DNA from 3 places in the Kocuria sp. UBA5001 genome. Region 2 is predicted to be linked to each of the others. Evidence: riboswitches for the same ligand, from Rfam matches in the RefSeq annotation. Region 2 holds a riboswitch; each other region holds the start of a gene.

Region 1 (6,639 bases), on a different contig from region 2:
CCCGACGACATCGCCTCCCGCCTGGACGCGGTGATCGAGCAGATCAGGGCCACCGGTGCCACCGTGGCCATGTTCGACGGTCCGGACATCGGCAACACCCCCGTGCTGCGCAGCATCCGCGGGCGCGTGGCCATCTGGAACGAGAACGTGCGCACCGTGGCCGCCCGCCACGACGCCGTGATGGTGGACCTGTGGGGTCTGCACCAGCTGGGCGATCCGCGCATGTGGGCGCCGGACCGGCTGCACTTCTCCCCGCTGGGCCACCAGCTCATCGCGTGCGAGACCCTGGACTGCCTGGGCGTGGACCACGGCCTCACCCCGGGCCACCCCGAGGAGCGCCCCGAGCGCACGTGGCGCGAGGCCCGCCGGGACGACATGGTGTGGGCCCGCAAGTACTTCGTGCCGTGGGTGGGCCGCCGCATCCGCCGCCGCAGCTCCGGCGACTACATCACCGCCAAGCGTCCCGCGTTCGGCCAGGCAACGATCCCCGGAGCGGGCGAGCAGATTCCAGAGCAGACCGAGGGGGCCTGAGCACCCCCGCTCCGCTCAACCGCACGACGACGGCGCCCGCCCCTTTCCGAAGTGCGGGCGCCGTCCTGCACGGACCGCCGCCGAGCCGCCCGCGTGGGAGGGCCACCAGCACGGAGGCGAGGACTCGTCCCCGTCACGGTGAGGCGCACGTGCGCGTGGCCGATCTCACCGTGGTGACGGGCACGAGTCCCACCCGCTGCAGGATGGGCCGCGAGTACTCGCTGCAGTCGACGTGGAGCAGTGTCCGCCCCCGGTCCCGGGCCGAGCGGGCTCTCCGGTCCACCAGGGCCCGGTACAGCCCGCGTCCACGGTGCTCCTCCAGGCACGCGCCGCCCCAGAGCCCGGCGAAGTCAGTGTGCTCGAGGAACTCGATGCGCCCGGAACAGACCACCTGGCCGTCCCCGTCGCGTACCGCCCACATCTCGAACGACTCGGGGGCACTGCGCCACCGCTCGACCAGTTCGTCCTGCTGGAGCCGGATGCGTTCTGGCGAGTCCTCGAAAACCCGTCCTGCCAGGTGCTCCGCCTCCCGCAGCTGCGCCTCCCTGGCTGCCCGCTCCACGGCGTACCCCCGGAGGGGCTCCTGCCCGGCGAGGGCGGCGAGGACTGCATCCGCCTCACCCACCATGACCGTCTCGGGCTCCCCGAGAGCGAAACCGTGGTGCTGGAGTCGGCTCAGCAGGTGGGGCAGCGGGTCGTGCGACCGGGTCTTCCACGAGATGTGGTCCACGCGGGGGTCCGCCTCACATGTTGTGATCACGTGGGCGATCAGGTCGTCCAGTTCTGCCCCGCCCATCGAGAAGGGCGCGGAGGAGACGAAGGCCCGCCGCCGCGCCGGGAACACCCCGGCGAGCAGGGGTCCGAGACGCAGCACGTCGGGTGCGTCGAGCATCTCGGCATCACCTCGCAGCTGCGTGTCGTAGGCGTCGAGCAGTGTTCGGGTCCGCATGCGGGAGAGTGTGACACCGACCACCCCGCGTGGCAAGGCCTCCCCACCCCTGCGCATCCAGGCCACACGGCGGGATGGGACGGATGCTGCGCCGCCCGTCCCGCGCCGATCTCACGTCATCCGGGCCTCAGTCCGGCAGCACCGTCCGCAGCAGCCGACCCACCTGCGGGGTCTCCAGCAGGAAGCCGTCGTGCCCGCTCGGTGACGTGATGGTGCGCGCCTCGTGCTCACCGGGCAGTGAGGCCGCGAGCTCGGCGGACTCCTCGGGCAGGAACAGCCGGTCGGAGTCCACCGCGGCCACGAGCCACTCGCACCGGGTTCGCGCGAGGGCCTGCCGGAGGCTGCCGCGGCCGCGGGCGACGTCGTGGGACATCAGCGTCTCGTTGACGCTGAGGTACGCGTTCGCGTCGAAGCGCGCGGCAAGCTTCCCCGCCTGGTGGTCCAGGTAGCCCTCCACCCGGTAGCGGCCCCGGGTGCCCGGGTGCGTGCCCGCAGGGTCCTCCCGCGGCTGGGCCTCCCGGTCGAAGCGGGCGGCGAGCTCGTGGGCGCTGCGGTAGGTGATGTGCGCGATCCGGCGTGCCAGCCCAAGCCCCTCGACGGGGTGCGGGCCCGCGTAGTAGTTGCCGTGGCAGAACCGAGGGTCCTGCCGGATGGCGAGCGCCTGCGCGTGACCCCACGCGAGCTGCTCCGCACTCACGCGGGCGTTGGCGGCGATCACCGCGCACGCCGCCACCCGCTCGGGGTGGCACACGGCCCACTCCAGCGCGCGGGCACCGCCCATCGAGCCGCCCACAACAAGCCTCCATCGCCGGATCCCGAGCCGGTCCGCGAGCCGCGCCTCCGCAGCCACGGTGTCCCGCACGGTGATGCGCGGGAAGCGCGAGCCCCACGGCGTGGCGTCCGGGGCGAGGCTCGCGGGGCCCGTGCTGCCGTGGCAGCCGCCCAGGATGTTCGCACACACGACGAACCAGCGGTTGGTGTCGATGGCCGCGCCCGGTCCAATGAGACCGTCCCACCAGCCACCGGCGTCCGCGGCGGCACGGCGGCCGTCCATGTCGAAGGGCGCTGTGTCCCCATAGCCCACGGTGGTGCCGCGCGCCGCGTGCGAGTCACCCGTGAGCGCGTGCTCGACAAGCACCGCGTTGGAACCGTCCGGGGCCAACTCGCCCCACGTCTCGTACGCCAGGCGCACGTCAGGCAGCCGGAACCCGGACTCCAGGGTGAGCTCCCCGATTTCCGCGGCCCGCACCACACCGTCCCGGCGCACCGCCGGGTCCGTCTGCCTCACGGTCATGCCGAGGGCTCGGCGTCCGCGCCCGCACGCGCCGTCGAGCCACCGTCCGTGCCAGCGGCGGGGTCCGCGCCTGGCCCGGTGCGGGTGGGCGCGCTCGACTCCGTGGCGGCCAGCGCCGAGAAGCCCGCCTCGAGGTCCGCGAGGATGTCCTCGATCCCCTCGGTGCCCACCGAGAGCCGCACGAAGCCGGGCTCCACGCCCGCCGCGCGCTGCTCGTCCTCGGAGAGCTGCGCGTGCGTCGTCGACGCCGGGTGTATCACCAGGGACCGCACGTCCCCGATGTTCGCCACGTTGGAGTGCAGGCTCAGCGCGTCCACGAACGAGATTCCCGCCTCCTTGCCGCCCTCCAGCACGAAACCGAGGACGGAACCGGCTCCTCGGGGGGCGTACTTGCGAGCCCGCCCGTGCCACGGCGAGGACGACAGCCCCGCGTAGGACACCGAGCGCACTTCGGGGCGGGCCTCGAGCCACTCCGCCACCCGCTGGGCGTTGTCAACGTGGCGTTCCACGCGCAGTGACAGCGTCTCGATCCCCTGCTCGATGAGGAAGGCGTTGAACGGGGAGATGGACGCGCCCAGGTCACGCAGCAGCTGCACACGGGCCTTGAGCACGTAGGACAGGTTGACGCCGAAGGCTCCGCCCTCCCCCAGATCCCGCGCGTACACCAGGCCGTTGTACGTAGGGTCCGGTTGACTGAAGCCCGGGAACCGCTCCGGGTCCGCGCCGTAGTCGAAGCGCCCCGCGTCCACGATGAATCCGCCGATCGCCGTGCCATGACCGCCCAGGAACTTGGTGCCCGAGTGCAGCACGATGTCCGCGCCCCACTCGATGGGCCGCACCAGGTACGGGGTGGCCACGGTGTTGTCCACGATCAGCGGCACCCCGGCCTCGTGGGCGATCCCGGCAACGGTCTCCACGTCCAGGACGTCGTTGCGGGGATTGGGGATCATCTCTCCGAAGAACGCCACGGTGGAGGGCCGCACGGCATCCCGCCACTGCTGCGGATCGTCCGGGTCCGCCACGAACGTGGTCTCCACTCCCAACCGCGGCAGCGTGTGGCGCAGCAGGTTGTACGAGCCGCCGTAGAGGGACGGGCTGGCCACCACGTGCGTGCCCGCCCCGCCCAGGTTGAGCACGGCCAGGGTTGCGGCGGCCTGCCCGGAGGAGACCATCAGCGCCCCCACTCCCCCTTCCAGGGAGGCGAGGCGGTTCTCCACCACCTCGGTGGTGGGGTTGGTCAGGCGGGAGTAGATGGGGCCCATGTCCTGCAGCGCGAACCGGGCCGCGGCGGTGTGCGCGTCAGGGAACACGAAGGACGAGGTCTGGTGGATGGGCAGGGCCCGTGAACCCGTCACGGGGTCCGGGTTCTGCCCCGCGTGGATCTGCCGTGTCTCGAACGCCCAGTCCTGGGGGTTGTCGGGGGTGGGTGCTGTGCTCATGGCCATTCGCCTTCTCGGAAGGATCAGGGGCCAGGCGCCCGTCCGCACGGTGCCCGCACGAACGGGCGACCGGTGGCCCGCGCTTGCCGTGGGCGTCGGACGACGTCCCGGCCAGGTCTTCACCCAGGGCACCCCGCCGCGGTGGGAGGGTTGCCGGTCAGCAAGCTGGGGCTTGACGCTGACTCTCGTGACCTAGACCTCCAGTTTGGGAACCCGGCCGCTGCCACGTCAAGTCCGGTGTCCGCAGTGTTGCACCCGAGGATTTGGAGGCCCGTGTGACGGGTGCCACGATGACTGCATGAAGCTGGACCACGTTTCCTTCGCAGCACAGCCGGACGGCCTGGAGGCCACCACCGAACGCATCGCGGACCGGTTGGGGATCGAGCCGGTGAAGGGCGGGGTCCATCCCCGCTTCGGCACCCGGAACATGATCCTGCCGCTGACAGACCACCAGTACGTGGAGGTCGTGACCGTGCTGGAGCACCCCGCCGCGGACAAGGCGCCGTTCGGGCAGGCCGTGCGTGCACGTTCGGAGGCCGGCGGCGGCTGGCTCGGGTGGGTCGTGGAGGTCCCGGACCTCGCCCCGTTCGAGCAGAAGCTGGGCCGACCCTCCGCGCCAGGCGGCCGGATCTTCCCGGACGGCCGCCGCCTGGACTGGCACCAGATCGGCGTCAAGGGCCTGATCGCGGATCCGCAGCTGCCGTTCATGATCCACTTCGACTCCGCGGACGAGATGCACCCCTCGCAGGCGCGCCTCACGGACGTCAGCCTGACGGGCATGGAGATCGCCGGTTCCCCCGAGCGGGTGACGGACTGGCTCGGCGGCCCCGTGGAGGACGTCCTGCGCTCGGTGGACGTCACGTGGTCCGCTCCCCACGGCACGCCCGGTCTTCTGGCGGTCACCTTCGGCACGCCGGACGGGCCCGTCACCATCTGATCCGGGGCACCGAGCCCTCCGGGTTCGACGACGCCGCTCGCACGGCCCCGCGACTCGGTTCGTCGTCGGGGCGAGCCACGGGGGGCACCATGATTGCGGACCCCATCAGCCTCGCCCCCGGGCTGGTGCTCGCGGTGGCGCTCAGCCGCCCAGGAGCTGGGGCACCAGGAACCCCACGGCGTCCAGCAGGAAGTGGCAGAGCAGCAGCGGGGCGAGCCGCCCACCGCGGCGGTAGCACCACACGAACACGAGCCCCATCACCAGGTTGCCGAGTGCCGGACCGATGCCCTGATACAGGTGGTAGCTCGCGCGCAGCATCGAGGACACCACTGCCACCGTCCACCACGAACGCCCCAGCCGCCGCATCCGGTCCGCGAGGAACGCCACCACGATGATCTCCTCCACCAGCGCGTGCCGCAGGGCGGTGAGCAGCAGCAGGGGGACGGTCCACCACGTGGTCTCCAGCGTGGACGTGGTGATCTCCGCCGTGATCCCAAGCGCGCGACCGGCCTGGTAGAGGGCGAGCGTCCCACCGCCCATCAGGACGAACAGCACGAGGCCCCACGCGGCGTCGTGCCCCGGGCGCCGGGTGTCCACGCCGATGCAGTGCAGCACGGCCGGGATCCGGGAGGTGGTGCCCGCGAGCAGGTGCAGCGCGAGCGCCACGGGCACCAGGGCAAAGCAGATCCCGGTGAGCCGGCGCAGGGCATCCAGCACGGGCAGCGGGCTCAGAGGCTGGTTGAGCGTCGTGGAGCTCTCCGCGATCGACGAGCGCAGCGCCATCTCCGCGAGGTCCAGCACGGAGTACACGGCGGAGGCGCCCAGGGAGACCCCGAGCACCAGGAGGATCTGCATCCGCAGGTCGGCGCGGGGCACACGGGGCGGTGGCTCGAGGGAATCGGTCACCCCACCATTGTGCGCGCGGCGGGACCGGTGCGCGCGTCGGCAGTTCCCGGGAGCGTCCCGCCGCAACCGTGCGGGCACGCTGCGCCCCGCGCCGAGCACGCGCCCTCCCTGCCGCCGCCCCGTCGGTGGATCCGTTGTCGGGCGGACCCATCGTGAAGGTGGCCGTCGTCGGGTCCACCCGCGAGACGGCGCGCCCCGCCGTTCGGGTCGCTCCGTCGGTAGTGGGAAGCCATGCGCCCGAGCCCCGTCGCCACGGACACCTCCCCGCCCCACCGAGCCCTGCAGCCGGGGTGGCGTCGGCGGGATGCCCTGGGTGCCGGCGTGCTGGCACTGGCCGGCGTTGAACTGGTCTACCTCTCCGACTTCGTGCAGTCGGTCCCGTGGAAGGCGGACGTCGGGTGGGTTGCCATGGGCGCCGTGGTGCTGGCCGCCCCGCTCGCCTGGCGGCGTCGCTTCCCTGTGGCCGTGATGGTGGCGGTGTCCTTCGTGTACTTCGCGCTCGGCACGTGGGCCGGGATCGAGATGTACGCCTCCCAGGTGGTGCTGTTCCTGGGCTTCTACTCCGTGGGGGCCTGGTGCCCGG
Region 2 (6,639 bases):
GAGGACTCCTTGGCGCGCTGCTGCATCTCCAGGAACACCGGGGACTCGTCCACCGAGCGGCGGATGAGCCAGCCCACGAAGATCAGCACGATGGAGAACAGGAACGGCACGCGCCAACCCCAGGACTCGAACTGCTGGGGCGTCAGCCCCGTGCTCAGGCCGAACATGAACAGGGTGGCCATGAGCATGCCGATCGGCACGCCGATCTGCGGGTACGCGCCGAAGAGTCCGCGCTTGTTCACGGGGGCGTGCTCCACGGACATCAGGGCCGCGCCGCCCCACTCACCGCCGGCGGAGAAGCCCTGCAGGATGCGCAGCAGGATCAGCAGAATGGGTGCCGCCATGCCGATCTGGCTGTACGTGGGCAGCAGGCCGATCAGCGTGGTGGCCGCGCCCATGCCGAACAGGGTCATCACGAGCGTGACCTTGCGCCCGAAGCGGTCGCCGATGTGCCCCGCCACGATCGCGCCCAGCGGGCGGAAGAGGAAGCTGATGCCCAGGGTCGCCCACGAGATGATCTGACCGAACTGGGGGTTCTCGGCGGTGAGCGGGTTGAAGAAGTGCGCGGCCAGGATGAACGCGGCGGCCTGGGCATAGATGAAGAAGTCGTACCACTCGATGGTGGTGCCCACGAGCGTGCCCGCGAGGACCTTGCGCTCCTCGCGGCTCATGGTGTGGCCCTGCGCGGGCGCTGTGGTGGTTGATGCCATGGTGGATCTCCAGAATCTTCGGACCGGCGTCCGCGGTGCCAGAGGCAGGGGCCTGAATGCAATAACCGACCGATTGGTCTTGAAACGGCAGTGTACGCATGCGTGTGAGCCCGGTCACGCATGTCGTGTATAAAATCGTATATGTTACGGCGTCGTCGCGAGGCTTCCCTGGCGGCACGTCACCTCCGCGCACCGGCACGGCCACGCCCGCGACGTCCCGGCAGGGCGGGGTCACCATGCACCGCGGGCCCGGCACTCCGTGGAGGTGTCGGGCCCGCGTGACGGCGCGCGCGGCGTCGTCGTCGGTGCTGGAAGAGGCGGAAGGGCTCAGAAGAGGCGCTGCGAGGCGATCCGCGCGCCCTCCACGAGCGACCCGAGCTTCGCGAGCGCGATCTGCGGGTGCAAGCGCCCGCCCAGCCCGCAGTCCGTGGAGGCGATGACGTTCTCGCGGCCCACCACCGAGGCGTACTGCTCGATGCGCTGCGCCACCAGCTCCGGGTGCTCCACGCCGTTGGTCGAGTGGGAGACCATGCCGGGGTAGACCACCTTGCCCTCGGGCAGCTTGTGCTCCTCCCAGACCTTCCACTCGTGGCCGTGGCGGGGACTGGACGCCTCGAAGCTGTAGCCCTGCGCGTTGATGGTGAGCATGAGGTCCACGAGGTACTTCAGCTCCAGGTCCGTGGTGTGCGGGCCGTGCCACGAGCCCCAGCAAAGGTGGAAGCGGATCTGCTCCTGCGGCAGGTCGCGCAGGGCGTGGTTCAGGGCCTCCACGCGCAGCCGGGTGAAGTCCAGGTAGTCCTCCACCGTGGGCTCCGGGTTGATCTGGTCCCAGGACTCGGCGATCGAGGGGTCGTCGATCTGCACGGTCAGCCCGGCGTCCACGATGGCCTTGTACTCCTCGCGCATCACGTCCGCGCAGGCGTAGACCAGTTCCTCGTCCGTGGCGTAGTACTCGTTCTTCACGCGGGCGCAGGAGCCGGGGGACAGTGCGGCGACGAAGCCCTGCGTGGCCCCGTTCAGTGCCATCGCGTCCTTCACGCGGCGGATGTCGCCGGCCACCGCCTCCTGACCCGTGTAGGTCAGCGGGCCCGTGATCTTGGGCTGCGAGACCGTGTTGCGGTGCGCCAGCACGCCCGCCGTGGGGTCCTCGTAGGCGTCCCGGAAGCGCTCGCGGTCGCGGCGGTCGGGGAAGCTCGTGAGCACGATGTGCCCCGGGCTGGAGCGGTGCTTCTCCGCGTCGTTCCAGCGGTCCTCGTCCGTGGGGGTCAGCCCGCCCAGGCGGTGGAACGAGTAGTTCCACCAGGCCCCGTAGTCCACGGCGCCGGACGTGGTGTGGCCGTACTCGCCGTCGTTGACGATGTCGATGCCGATCTCGCGCTGGGTGCGCACGATCTCCTTGACCCCCTCGTCGAGCGCCTCGCCCAGCTGGGGGAGGTCGATCTCGCCCGCCTGGAAACGGTTGTTGGCCTCCAGCAGCTCGGGCGTGCGGGGCAGCGAGCCCACGTGGGTGGTCTGGATGCGGTCGGTGTTGTGGGGCATGGGGTGGTGCGTCCTTTCCATCGGTTCTGGCATTAGCACCGGGGGTGATCCGGTTGCTGCGGCTTCGACGAGCCAGATCTCTCGGCCGCTCTGGATGGTTGCCCCTCCATCCAACAGCACGCGGAGGTGGGCGGGCGAATCATGGCGGGCCTGTGGCGCACTCTCGGCGGACGACGACGTCGCCCGGGCCGTGTGCGAGCCTCGTGCGGGGCGGGCTACGACGTCGCTCGGCCCGTGCGCAGTGCCGTGCTGAGCCTGTGTGCCTGGTCCAGCAGCGCGGTGCCCAGCTGCTGCTGCCGCGGCGGGCGGAAGCGGGACTCGATCCCCGTGAGGGACAGCGCGTAGCGGGGCTGGCCGGAGGCGTCGAAGACCGCGGCGGCCATGCCCCACGAGCCCTCCACGATCCGCCCCGGGTTCAGGGACCAGCCGTGCTCGCGGACCTGGGCCACGAGACCGCGGACGTGGGCGTCGTCGTGCTGGGGGCCGAGCTCACTGCGGCGCTCGCGGGTGGCGGCGAGCGCGCCCTCCAGCTGCTCGTCCGGGAGGTGGCCGAGGATGGCCAGCCCCGCGGAGGCGACGCCCAGGGGCAGTCGCAGGCCCTCGTGCAGGACGTGCGAGCGGACGGGGAACGAGCCCTCGGCGCGTTCGAGGCAGATCACCTCGTCCCCGCGGCGGGCGGAGAAGAACGCGGACTCGCCGGTGGCCTCGGCGAGGCGCCGCAGGTGCGGGGTGGCGAGGTCCTGCGCCGGGTAGCGCTGAGCGGTCACCGCCCCCAGGATGGTCAGCTCGAAGCCGAGCGCCCAGCGACCGGTGTCGTCCCGGTCGAGCAGTCCCTCGTGGGCCAGTGCGGTGAGCAGGCGGTGGGCGGTGGGGCGGGTGAGCCCCGTGCTGCGGGCGACCTCGGCGGTGCCAGCGGTTCCCGCGGCGGCCACGGCCTGCAGCACCGCGGCGACCCGTCCGACCACCTGGGTGCCCGACGTCGCTGCGGCCCGCGACGTCGTCGCCCGCGCCCGTTCCGCGCCGCCCGGCTGCTCCGCCGCTCTCGCCATCGCCGTCTCCTCTGCCCGCCAGGCCCCGCTTGTCCACGATGTGGACGATCAACCGCCAGTTTTCCAGAATGTGGCTCGTTCCGCGACGCACCACGGATTTCTTTGACCAGGATGTGAACCCTTCCTAGGGTGAGAGGCAGATCACACGGAACAATCCGGAAAGGGCGGCCATGTCCAAACTCAGGGACGACGTCACCGGCCTGCTGGCCGAGACGCTGCGGGACGGCATGACCCTCGCGGTGGGAGGGTTCGGTCTCTCCGGCATCCCGCGGGACCTCATCGAGGCGGTGCGGGACAGCGGCGTCAAAGACCTCACCGTGGTCTCCAACAACATGGGCGTGGACGGCAAGGGACTCGGGCTGCTGCTCGAGAACCGCCAGGTCTCCACGGTGCTCGCCTCCTACGTGGGGGAGAACAGGGAGTTCGCGCGCCAGTTCCTGGAGGGCGAGCTGGAGGTGGAGTTCACTCCGCAGGGCACCCTCGCGGAGCGGCTGCGCGCCGGTGGGGCAGGGATCCCCGCGTTCTACACGGCCACCGGGGTGGGCACCCCCGTGGCCGAGGGCAAGCCCACCGCCGAGTTCGACGGGCGCACCTACGTCCAGGAGCGCGGGATCGTGGCGGACGTGGCGCTCGTGCACGCCTGGCGCGGGGACACGGACGGCAACCTGGTCTACCGGCGCACCTCCCGCAACTTCAACCCGGTGTGCGCGGCCTCCGGGAAGGTCACGTTCGCGGAGGTCGAGGAGGTGCTGGCTCCCGGCGAGCTGGACCCGGACCACATCGTGACCCCCGGCGTGTACGTGCAGCACGTGGTGCGGTACTCCGGGGTGCCCAAGGAGATCGAGCAGCGCACCACGCGGCCGAGGCCCGAGGGCGACGTCGTGCGCGCGGCAGAGGACCGGCGCTCGCCGGAGAGCGGCGCGGAAGAACGGCCCACCGCGGGCCGCCGCACGGAAGGGGACGCGGCATGAGCTGGACGCGCGACGAGATGGCGGCCATCGCGGCGTCGGAACTGGCCGACGGCGACTACGTGAACCTGGGCATCGGCATCCCCACCCTGGTGGCGAACAACCTGCCGCCCGGGGTGAGCGTGGTGCTGCAGTCCGAGAACGGCGTGCTGGGCATGGGCCCGTTCCCGTACGAGGGGGACGAGGACCCGGACCTCATCAACGCCGGCAAGCAGACCATCACGCTGCAGCCGGGCGCGGCGATCTTCGACTCCGCCACGTCCTTCGGGATGATCCGCGGCGGGCACGTGAAGATGGCGATCCTGGGCGCCATGCAGGTCTCCGAGACGGGAGACCTGGCGAACTGGATGATTCCCGGCAAGATGGTCAAGGGCATGGGCGGCGCCATGGACCTCGTGGCCGGGACGCCGCGCGTGCTGGTGCTCACCGAGCACGTGGCCAAGGACGGCTCCGCGAAGCTCAAGCACGAGTGCGACCTCCCGCTCACCGGTGTGGGCGTGGTGGACCGCATCATCACGGACCTGTGCGTGTTCGACGTCGAGGACGCCGGGCTCGTGCTGCGCACCCTGGCCCCAGGGGTGAGCGAGGACGAAGTGGCCGAAAAGACCGAAGCGAACTACCGGGTGGATCTGGTGGACGTCACCCCCGATTCCGTACCCGTTCAGGAGGAACAGTGACCGAGAACGCCAACGACATCGTGATCGTCAACGGGGCCCGCACCCCGCAGGGAAAGCTGCTGGGAGCGCTCGCGTCCCAGAGCGCCGTGGACCTGGGGGCGCACGCCATCAAGCACGCGCTGCAACGGGCCGAGGTAGCCCCGGAGGACGTGGACCACGTCTACATGGGCAACGTGGTGCAGGCGGGCAACGGCCAGAACCCGGCGAAGCAGGCCGCCGTGGCCGCCGGGCTGCCCATGAGCGTGCCCGCCATGAGCCTCAACAAGGTGTGCCTCTCCGGGCTGGTGGCCGTCACGGAGGCTGCCCGGATGATTCGCGCGGGCGAGGCGGACGTGGTGGTGGCCGGTGGCATGGAGTCCATGACCAACGCACCCCACCTGGCACTGGGTGCCCGCAAGGGGAAGTCCTACGGGGACATGACCCTCGCCGATTCCCTGGCCCACGACGGCCTGGTGGACTCCGCGCTGGGCGTGGCCATGGGTGAGCTGACGGAGACGGGCAACACGGAACGGCACATCGGGCGCCAGGAGCAGGACGAGGTGGCGGCGCGCAGCCACCAGCTCGCAGGCAAGGCCCAGCAGGACGGCGTGTTCGCGGAGGAGATCGCACCCATCGAGATCCCCCAGCGCAAGGGTGACCCCGTGACCGTCGCGGAGGACCAGGGCGTCCGTCCCGATTCCACGGCGGAGGGGCTCGGCAAGCTGCGCCCCGCGTTCACCAAGGACGGCACGATCACCGCGGGCAACTCGTCCCCCATCTCCGACGGCGCCGCGGCAGTGGTACTGACCACCCGCGGCTACGCGCAGGAGCACGGCCTGGAGTGGCTCGCCGTGGTGGGCAGTCCGGGCCAGGTGGCCGGCCCGGACACGTCCCTGCACTCCCAGCCCTCGCACGCGATCGAGCACGCGCTCTCCCGTTCCGGCTGGGACGTCTCGGAGCTGGACTTCATCGAGATCAACGAGGCCTTCGCGGCGGTGTCCATGCAGTCCGTGAAGGACCTCGGCGTGGACATGGACAGGGTGAACATCCACGGAGGCGCGATCGCACTGGGCCACCCCATCGGTGCCTCCGGCGCACGGCTCGCGCTGCACGCGGCCATGGAGCTCGCCCGCCGCGGCTCCGGCAAGGCTGCCGTGTCCCTGTGCGGCGGCGGCGGGCAGGGCGAGGCCCTGCTGCTGAGCCGCTGAGCCACCCAGCACGCATCAGCCCATCGTGACAAGGGGAGTCGGTCCGCCGGCTCCCCTCGCCGCACCCGCGAGGCTCCTGTCCGCCCCGAGTGTCCCCGCCGGGGGCCGGGACCTGCCCGCCCGTGACCGCCGAGTCCAGCTCTCGCGCCACCGGGCTGTGGGTACCAGCCCGGCACGCGTCGTCGGCGCCTACCCGTCAACCCTCCTCAACGAAGAAGAGGCCCGCCATGAGCTCCCCCGACCGTTCCTCAACTCCTGCGGCGACCGCCGACCCCGTGCTTGCCCGGGCCATGAAGCCCGTGAACTACGTGGTGGAGCGGTTCATCCCCTCCGCGCTGATCTTCGCGATCGTCCTGACACTGGTGGTTGCGGTCATGGCACTGGTCCTGACCGACTCCGGCCCAGTGACCGTTGTCATGGGGTGGGGGACGGGACTTTCGGGGCTGCTGGAGTTCATGACCCAGATGGCGCTGGTGCTGCTGCTCGGCCACGCCCTGGCGAGCACTCGG
Region 3 (6,639 bases), on a different contig from region 2:
CCGTGGTGCTCGGTACCCGGGCGACCCGCCCCGGGGACGGCCCGTGCGGCGGCGTCGGCAGGGGCGTCGCCCTCTCGCGCGAGCTCCCCGCGGACCGTGACGGCCGCGGCCACCAGCCGGTCCAGGGCGGCCTCCGTCTCCGTCCAGCCGCGGGTCTTCAGGCCGCAGTCCGGGTTGACCCACACGCGCTCGGCGCCGATCGAGTGGGCGGCGTGGCGCACGCGCTGGGCGACCTCCTCGAAGGTGGGAACGCGCGGGGAGTGGATGTCCCACACGCCGGGACCCACATCCCGCGGGAAGTCCGCGGCGGCGAGCCCATCCACGATGCCCGAACCGGACCGGGAGGCCTCCAAGGTGGTGACGTCCGCGTCCAGACCGTCGATCGCGCCCAGCACCGTCTCGAACTCCGAGTAGCACAGGTGCGTGTGGATCTGCGTGTCCGTGGCCGCCCCGCCCGTGGCCAGGCGGAAGGACCCCACGGACCAGTCCAGGTACTCCGGACGGTCCGCCTCACGCAGCGGAAGCAGCTCACGCAGGGCGGGTTCGTCCACCTGGATGATCGCGGTCCCGGCAGCCTCCAGGTCCGTGATCTCGTCCCGCAGTGCCAGCGCCACCTGGTCCGCGACCTCCGCGGCGGGGGCGTCGTCGCGCACGAAGGACCACGCGAGGATCGTCACCGGGCCCGTGAGCATTCCCTTGACGGGCCGCTCGGACAGGGACGCCGCGTAGGAGGTCCAGTCCACCGTGATGGGCGCGGGTCGGGAGACGTCACCGAACAGGATCGAGGGGCGCGTGCACCGTGAGCCGTAGGACTGCACCCAGCCGTGGCGGGTGGTTGCGAAGCCGTCCAGGGCCTCCGCGAAGTACTGCACCATGTCGTTGCGCTCCGCCTCCCCGTGCACGAGCACGTCCAGGCCCAGTTCCTCCTGCGCGCGCACCGTGTGGGCGATCTCCTCCCGGATCCGCGCGGTGTACTGCGCGTCCGTGATGCGCCCGGCGCGGTGCTCGGCGCGGGCCGTGCGGACCTCCGCGGTCTGGGGGAAGGAGCCGATGGTCGTGGTGGGCAGTACGGGCAGCTGCAACCGCTCGTGCTGCGCGGCGCGGCGGGCCTCGGCGGTGTCCCGGCGGCGGTCAGTGTCCCGCACGGCGGCGGTGCGCTCGCGGACCTCTGCTCGGTGCGTGGCGGGGTGGTTCGCGCGGGCCTCGCGCACGGCGGCGTCGTGGCGCAGCGTCTCGGCCACCGTCTCCCATCCCTGCTCCACGCCGCGCGCCAGTTCCACGACCTCGCCGACCTTCTGGTCCGCGAACGCCACCCAGGCGCGCACGGCCGGGTCCAGCCCGGTCTCGCGGGCGGCGTCGTGCGGCACGTGCAGCAGCGGCGTCGCCGTGCCCACGGCCACCGGTCCGTGGGCACGGGAGCGCAGCAGGTCCAGCTTCTGGACGGCCCGTGCGAGGTCCGTGCGCCACACGGTGCGGCCGCCGACCACGCCGGCCACGACCGGGCGCTCGCCCCACGCCCGCAGGGCGGCCTCGCCGGGGACGTCGCCGCGGTCCAGGTCCACGGCCAGGGCGTCCACGTCCGTACGGGCCAGGGCGAGCTGCGCGTCCTCGCCGGCGTCCCCGTAGCCGACGGTCACGAGGATCTGCGGCCGGTGGGCGGGGTAGCTCAGCCGCGCGTAGACGGTCTCCAGAGCGGCCACGAGCTCGGCGCGCGGCAGCTGCCACCCGTCCGCAGCGAGGGCGGGCTCGTCCAGCTGCACCCACGGGATTCCGGCGTCCGCGAGAGCGGAGAGCAGGGTGGTGTAGAGGGCCACGACGTCCTCGAGCCGGTCCAGGGGGCGGACGCCGGAGTCGTCCGTGGTCTCGGGACGAGAGAGCAGCAGCAGGCTCAGCGGCCCCACCAGGACGGGGCGGGTGACCGTGCCCGTGGCCGCGAGTGTGGCGGCGAAACGCTGCACCAGACTCTCGGGGTGCGCACTCAGGGGGGTGTCCGGGCCGATCTCCGGCACGTAGTAGTGGTAGTTGGTGTCGAACCACTTGGTCAGTTCGAGCGGTTCGAGGTGGTCCGTCCCGCGGGACAGTGCCGTCACCAGTTCGATGCCGCGCGGGGTGTCCGGGGCGGCGGGACGGTAGCCGTCCGCCGCGAAGCGGGCGGGGACCGCACCCAGGGCCAGGGCGGTGTCGAGCACGTGGTCCACGGCGAAGCCCTCGGAGGGCACCGCGGCCGGGGCGCTCAGGCCGAGCCCCGTGAGCCGGGAGGTGGTGCGTTCCCGCAGTGCGGCGAGCGTGTCCAGCACTGTCTGGGCAGGGTGCTGGACCGGATCGCCCCAGTACGCCTCGAGCGCCTTCTTCAGCTCGCGGTCCGGGCCGATGCGGGGATAGCCGAGAACGGTGGCGGTGGGGAACGGGGTGGTGGGTCGAGCAGTCATGGGAACTCCTTCGTGAATCTCTGGTGGATGCGATGCCTGGTGGCGTGGATGCTTCGGTCGGTGGTGATCGTCTGTGGTGCTGACGGGGCCGGGTTGCCGCCCTGCTGCGTGACGTGCGGGGCTGGGCTGCCCGGTGCGGGCGGGAAAAGGGTGTGCGATACCGCGACCGCGGGCGGGTGGGCTCGCGGAGCGGGGCCTGAGGGAGTGGGAGAGGTGCGGCGGGAGGATGACGGCGACGCCGCGGCGTCGGCTCAGGAGGCCGGGCTGCGGCCCCGGTACTCGCGGGCGGCGTCCCGCACGCGCAGGTGCTCCAGGATGGTCAGAGCGGCGTCCGGGCGGTTGAACGTGTAGAGGTGGAAGCCCGCGCAGCCGAGGTCCAGCAGGTCGTCGATCAGTGAGAGCGTGGCGGCGATCCCGCGGCGGCGCAGCTCGTCCGGGGTGCCCGCCGCCAGGAAGTCGGTGAGCCGCTTCGGCACGGCCACGCCGGTGATCTCTGTCATCCGCCGCAACCGCTGCGGGTTGCTCAGCGGCATCAGCCCGGCGACCACCGGGATGTGAATGCCCTCCGAGCGGGCGCGCTCCAGGAAGCGGGCGTAGTCCTCGGGCTCGTAGAGCACCTGGGTGATCGCGTAGTCCGCGCCGGCCTCCTGCTTCTCCCACAGGGACGCCAGGTCCGCCTCGAAGTCCCGGCCACGGGCGGGGGAGGGGTAGCATGCCACGGACACCGACAGCGGCCGGGTCCCGGGGCGGTAGCCGTCTCCGAAGCGGCGCCGCTCGACGTCACGGATGAGCGAGACCAGTTCCGAGGCGCGGCCGAGCCCGCCACGGGGAGTCTCCCACTGCCCGCTGCCCAGCGGCGGGTCCCCGCGCAGCGCGAGGAGGTCGCGAACACCGTCGTCGAGCAGCTGCTCCACGGAGCGTTCCAGGCCCGCGCGGTCCGTGCCGCCGCACGTGAAGTGGGCCATCACGGGGGTGCTCGTGGTGCGGCGCAGGTGGCGCAGTGCCTCCCGGGAGACACCCGTGCCAGCGGAGTGCCCGTGTGTGACCGAGAAGAAGTCCGGACCGGCCTGGGCCATGGCGTCGATGTGGGACCACACGGTGTCCGGGTCCGCGTCCGGGCGGGGCGGGAACACCTCGAAGGACACGAGCGTGGAACGCCGGGGGCGGCGCACGAGCCAGGACGTGCCCGTGGGCGGGTCAGCCACCGGGGCCTGCTGCCGGGCCGGGGTCTGCTGCGGTGCGAGCGACGGTGCGGACATGTGAAAAAACCTCCGACGTTGACGCCGGAGGTCCAGTTCCGAGCGCCGTACTTGCCATTACGCGGTTGCGCAACGGCCGGATCGTCATCTGGGGCACCCCACTACAGCAGGAGGGTTGCCGCCCGGCTAGCCAGAGCTTTATACCGGGACTCTTGATCCTTTGTTGTTCGAGAGCGTAGCACGGCTCACACCGTGGCCGTCAAGGGGCAGACGGGCGTGCGCCCGGCGTGCAACGGGAGGTCGCACGCCGGGCGCAGCGGGGCGGGGCTCAGTGCTCGTCCGCGGCGTGGGAGTTGGTGAGCGTGGTGCAGAGCCGTAGCCGCTGATCACGGCCACCAGCACGGCGACCACCAGGTAGATGACGCGCTCGCCGTGGAAGAAGGACTCCAGGAAGTCCGCGGACCACAGACCGTCCGGCAGGGTCCTGGCCACGAGCGCGGCGAGGATGGTGCCCACCACGGCGGTGCCGAGCGAGTTGCCGAGCTCCTGGCTGACGTCGTTGAGCGCGGTGCCCATGGAGGTCTGGTCCTCGGGCATGGCCTCGATCAGCGCCACGGCGCACACGGTCATGATGATGCGCAGGCCCATGGCCATCAGGCCCATGCCGGCGGCGAGCACCCAGTAGCCGTGTTCCACCCCGAAGGCCAGCACCAGGGTGCCGAGGACCACGCTCGCGGTGGCGATCATGCAGGTGACGCGGTGACCGAACCTCGCGATCAGCTTCTCGGAGATGGGGCTCGAGATGATCATCATGACCACGAACGGCAGGTTGCCGAGACCGGCCTTCATGGGGGACCAGCCCAGGGCGTACTGGAAGTGCAGGATCAGCATGAACATCGCCGCCATCATGGCCACGGAGCTGCCGAGCTGGGCCAGTGCGGCGCCGCGCACGGTGGGGCGCGTGAGGACGGCGAGGTCGATCATGGGGTGCGCGGCGCCGCGCTCCCGGGCGATGAACACGACGACGGCGAGGGCCGCTCCCACGAAGCAGGCGAGGGTGACGGGAGACGTCCACCCGTTGTCGACGCCGCTGGTCAGTGCGTAGCAGCCGAGGCCCATGGCGGCCATGGTGGCCAGTGCGGCGGGGAGGTCCAGGGGCGTGGTGTGCAGGTCCTCGGCGGTGTCCTTGGGCACCCCGTACAGCAGCCCGAGGATCGCGAAGGCGGCAATCGGGGTGTTGACGAACAGCAGCCAGTGCCAGCTCACGGACTCCAGGGCGCCGCCGGCCACGACCGGGCCCAGTGCCATCGCGCTCATGCCGATGATGACCATGATCGAGATGGCGCGCATCCGCACCTTCTCGTCGTCGAACAGGCGGAAGACCAGGGACATGGTCACCGGTGCCATGCACGCGGCGAACATGCCCATGACGGCGCGCAGCGCGATCAGCTGGCCCGCGTCCTGGACCAGCCAGACCAGGGCGGAGACCAGGCCGAAACCGGCGAGGCCCACGGTGAGCACGCGGCGTCGGCCGAAGCGGTCCGCGAGGGAGCCGGAGGTGAGCAGCAGGGAGCCGAACATCAGCGAGTACGCGCCGGTGACCCACTGCAGCTGGGTGGTGGAGGCGTGCAGGTCCCGGCCCATGGTGGGCAGGGCGATGGTCAGGACGGTGTTGTCCACCATCTCGACGAAGAAGCAGAGGCACAGGGCTGCGAACGGCAGCCAGGCCTGGCTGATCGTCTTGCCGACGATCGTGGCCGGAGCGCTCTCCCGCGAGGGGGAGGTCACCGGCTCGAAGGTGGTGTGGGACATGGCGTGAGCCTTTCTCGAACATGGTTCTAATTTCAACCTGCTGCGATATTAGAACGGGGTTCGGTAAAGTGCAATCCATGAGTCCAGCACCCGAGTCCAAGCGCACCCGCGGCCGCCCCAGGGGGAGCCGGCCAGCCCTCTCCCTGCCCGCCGTGGTCGATGCCTCCGTGGCGCTGCTCGACGAGGCGGGCCAGGACGCCCTGACCTTCCGGGCGCTCGCGGCCCGCATGGAGACGGGTGTGGGGGCGATCTACCACTACGTGACCGGGCGCGATGAGCTGCTCGACCGCGCGACCAACGCGATCCTCGCGGACGTCCTGAGTGGCGTCGACGTGCGGGAGGACCCGTTCGAGGTGCTGCGAACACTCTCTGCCACCCTGTTCGACACCCTGCAGGCGCACGAGTGGGCCGGGGCGTACCTGCTGCGCGACACCACCATGCAGCCCAACTCCCTGCGCATCTTCGAGGCGATGGGCCAGCAGTTCATGCGGATGCAGCTCACGAGCGCGCAGTGCTTCAACGCCGCCAGCGGGCTGCTGTCCTTCGTGGTGGGCAGCGGCGCCGAGATCCGCGAGATGCCGGCCGCGTTCCTGGAGGAGGGGGTGAGCCAGGAGGAGCACCTGCAGGAGTTCGCGGACGCCTGGCTCGCCCTGGACGCCCACGAGTTCCCGTTCCTGAACACGATTGCCCGCGGCTTCGCGCAGCATGACGACCGCGAACAGTTCCTCGCCGGGGTGGACATCTACCTCGCCGGGGTTCGGGCGCAGCTGGGCTGAGACGGAGCCGAGAGGGCGCGGGTCGCACGGTGGGCCCGTCGGTGAGGGTACCGCGAGCCCGTCCGCTGCCGCGAGCGAGGGGACGTTCGTGGGCACGACGGTGGCTCTCACCCAGACATTCACGACCCCGGACGGCACCATCTCGTTCGACTACCCGGGCGACTGGAGCGTGACCGCGCTGAGCACCTCGACCGCCGAGATTCCCGCGTGGGGCGTCAACGACGAGAGCGGAGTCCGGATGTTCACGCTCTCGATCCGTCCGGACGGCCAGATCGCGAGCCCCGTGACGCCCCAGAATCCGGCCACGGTGGGAACCCTCCCGGACGCGCTGGGCGCCCAGGGCCATCCGCTGGCCGTCGGCGTGGGGCCGTTCCCCGGCCAGTCGGTGGGCGTGAACATGGCGAACGTGTACGCGGTGACGTC

What was found. A riboswitch is a leader RNA that binds a small molecule or an ion and turns the genes downstream of it on or off. The one in region 2 is predicted to bind S-adenosylmethionine.
Region 1: it holds a riboswitch for S-adenosylmethionine, as region 2 does, so the genes downstream of both, B3G12_RS00530 (bifunctional o-acetylhomoserine/o-acetylserine sulfhydrylase) here and B3G12_RS08820 (cobalamin-independent methionine synthase II family protein) in region 2, are expected to answer to the same signal.
Region 3: it holds a riboswitch for S-adenosylmethionine, as region 2 does, so the genes downstream of both, B3G12_RS10295 (methylenetetrahydrofolate reductase) here and B3G12_RS08820 (cobalamin-independent methionine synthase II family protein) in region 2, are expected to answer to the same signal.

What each region holds. Positions count from the first base shown of each region.
Region 1 covers NZ_DGYR01000001.1:105,285-111,923, forward strand. Annotated here, with positions in the region: gene B3G12_RS00515 (SGNH/GDSL hydrolase family protein) at 1-531, shown strand, start outside; gene B3G12_RS00520 (GNAT family N-acetyltransferase) at 665-1,480, opposite strand; gene metX (homoserine O-acetyltransferase MetX) at 1,608-2,774, opposite strand; gene B3G12_RS00530 (bifunctional o-acetylhomoserine/o-acetylserine sulfhydrylase) at 2,771-4,213, opposite strand; SAM riboswitch class IV at 4,288-4,406, opposite strand; gene B3G12_RS00535 (VOC family protein) at 4,512-5,150, shown strand; gene B3G12_RS00540 (CPBP family intramembrane glutamic endopeptidase) at 5,292-6,056, opposite strand; gene B3G12_RS00545 (sensor histidine kinase) at 6,288-6,639, shown strand, end outside.
Region 2 covers NZ_DGYR01000013.1:198,663-205,301, forward strand. Annotated here, with positions in the region: gene B3G12_RS08815 (MFS transporter) at 1-710, opposite strand, end outside; gene B3G12_RS08820 (cobalamin-independent methionine synthase II family protein) at 1,038-2,249, opposite strand; SAM riboswitch class I at 2,264-2,350, opposite strand; gene B3G12_RS08825 (IclR family transcriptional regulator) at 2,465-3,298, opposite strand; gene B3G12_RS08830 (CoA transferase subunit A) at 3,469-4,269, shown strand; gene B3G12_RS08835 (CoA transferase subunit B) at 4,266-4,943, shown strand; gene B3G12_RS08840 (acetyl-CoA C-acetyltransferase) at 4,940-6,130, shown strand; gene B3G12_RS08845 (short-chain fatty acid transporter) at 6,358-6,639, shown strand, end outside.
Region 3 covers NZ_DGYR01000017.1:2,846-9,484, forward strand. Annotated here, with positions in the region: gene metE (5-methyltetrahydropteroyltriglutamate--homocysteine S-methyltransferase) at 1-2,429, opposite strand, end outside; gene B3G12_RS10295 (methylenetetrahydrofolate reductase) at 2,681-3,688, opposite strand; SAM riboswitch class IV at 3,731-3,846, opposite strand; gene B3G12_RS10300 (MFS transporter) at 3,827-5,440, opposite strand; gene B3G12_RS10305 (TetR/AcrR family transcriptional regulator) at 5,518-6,216, shown strand; gene B3G12_RS10310 (hypothetical protein) at 6,305-6,639, shown strand, end outside.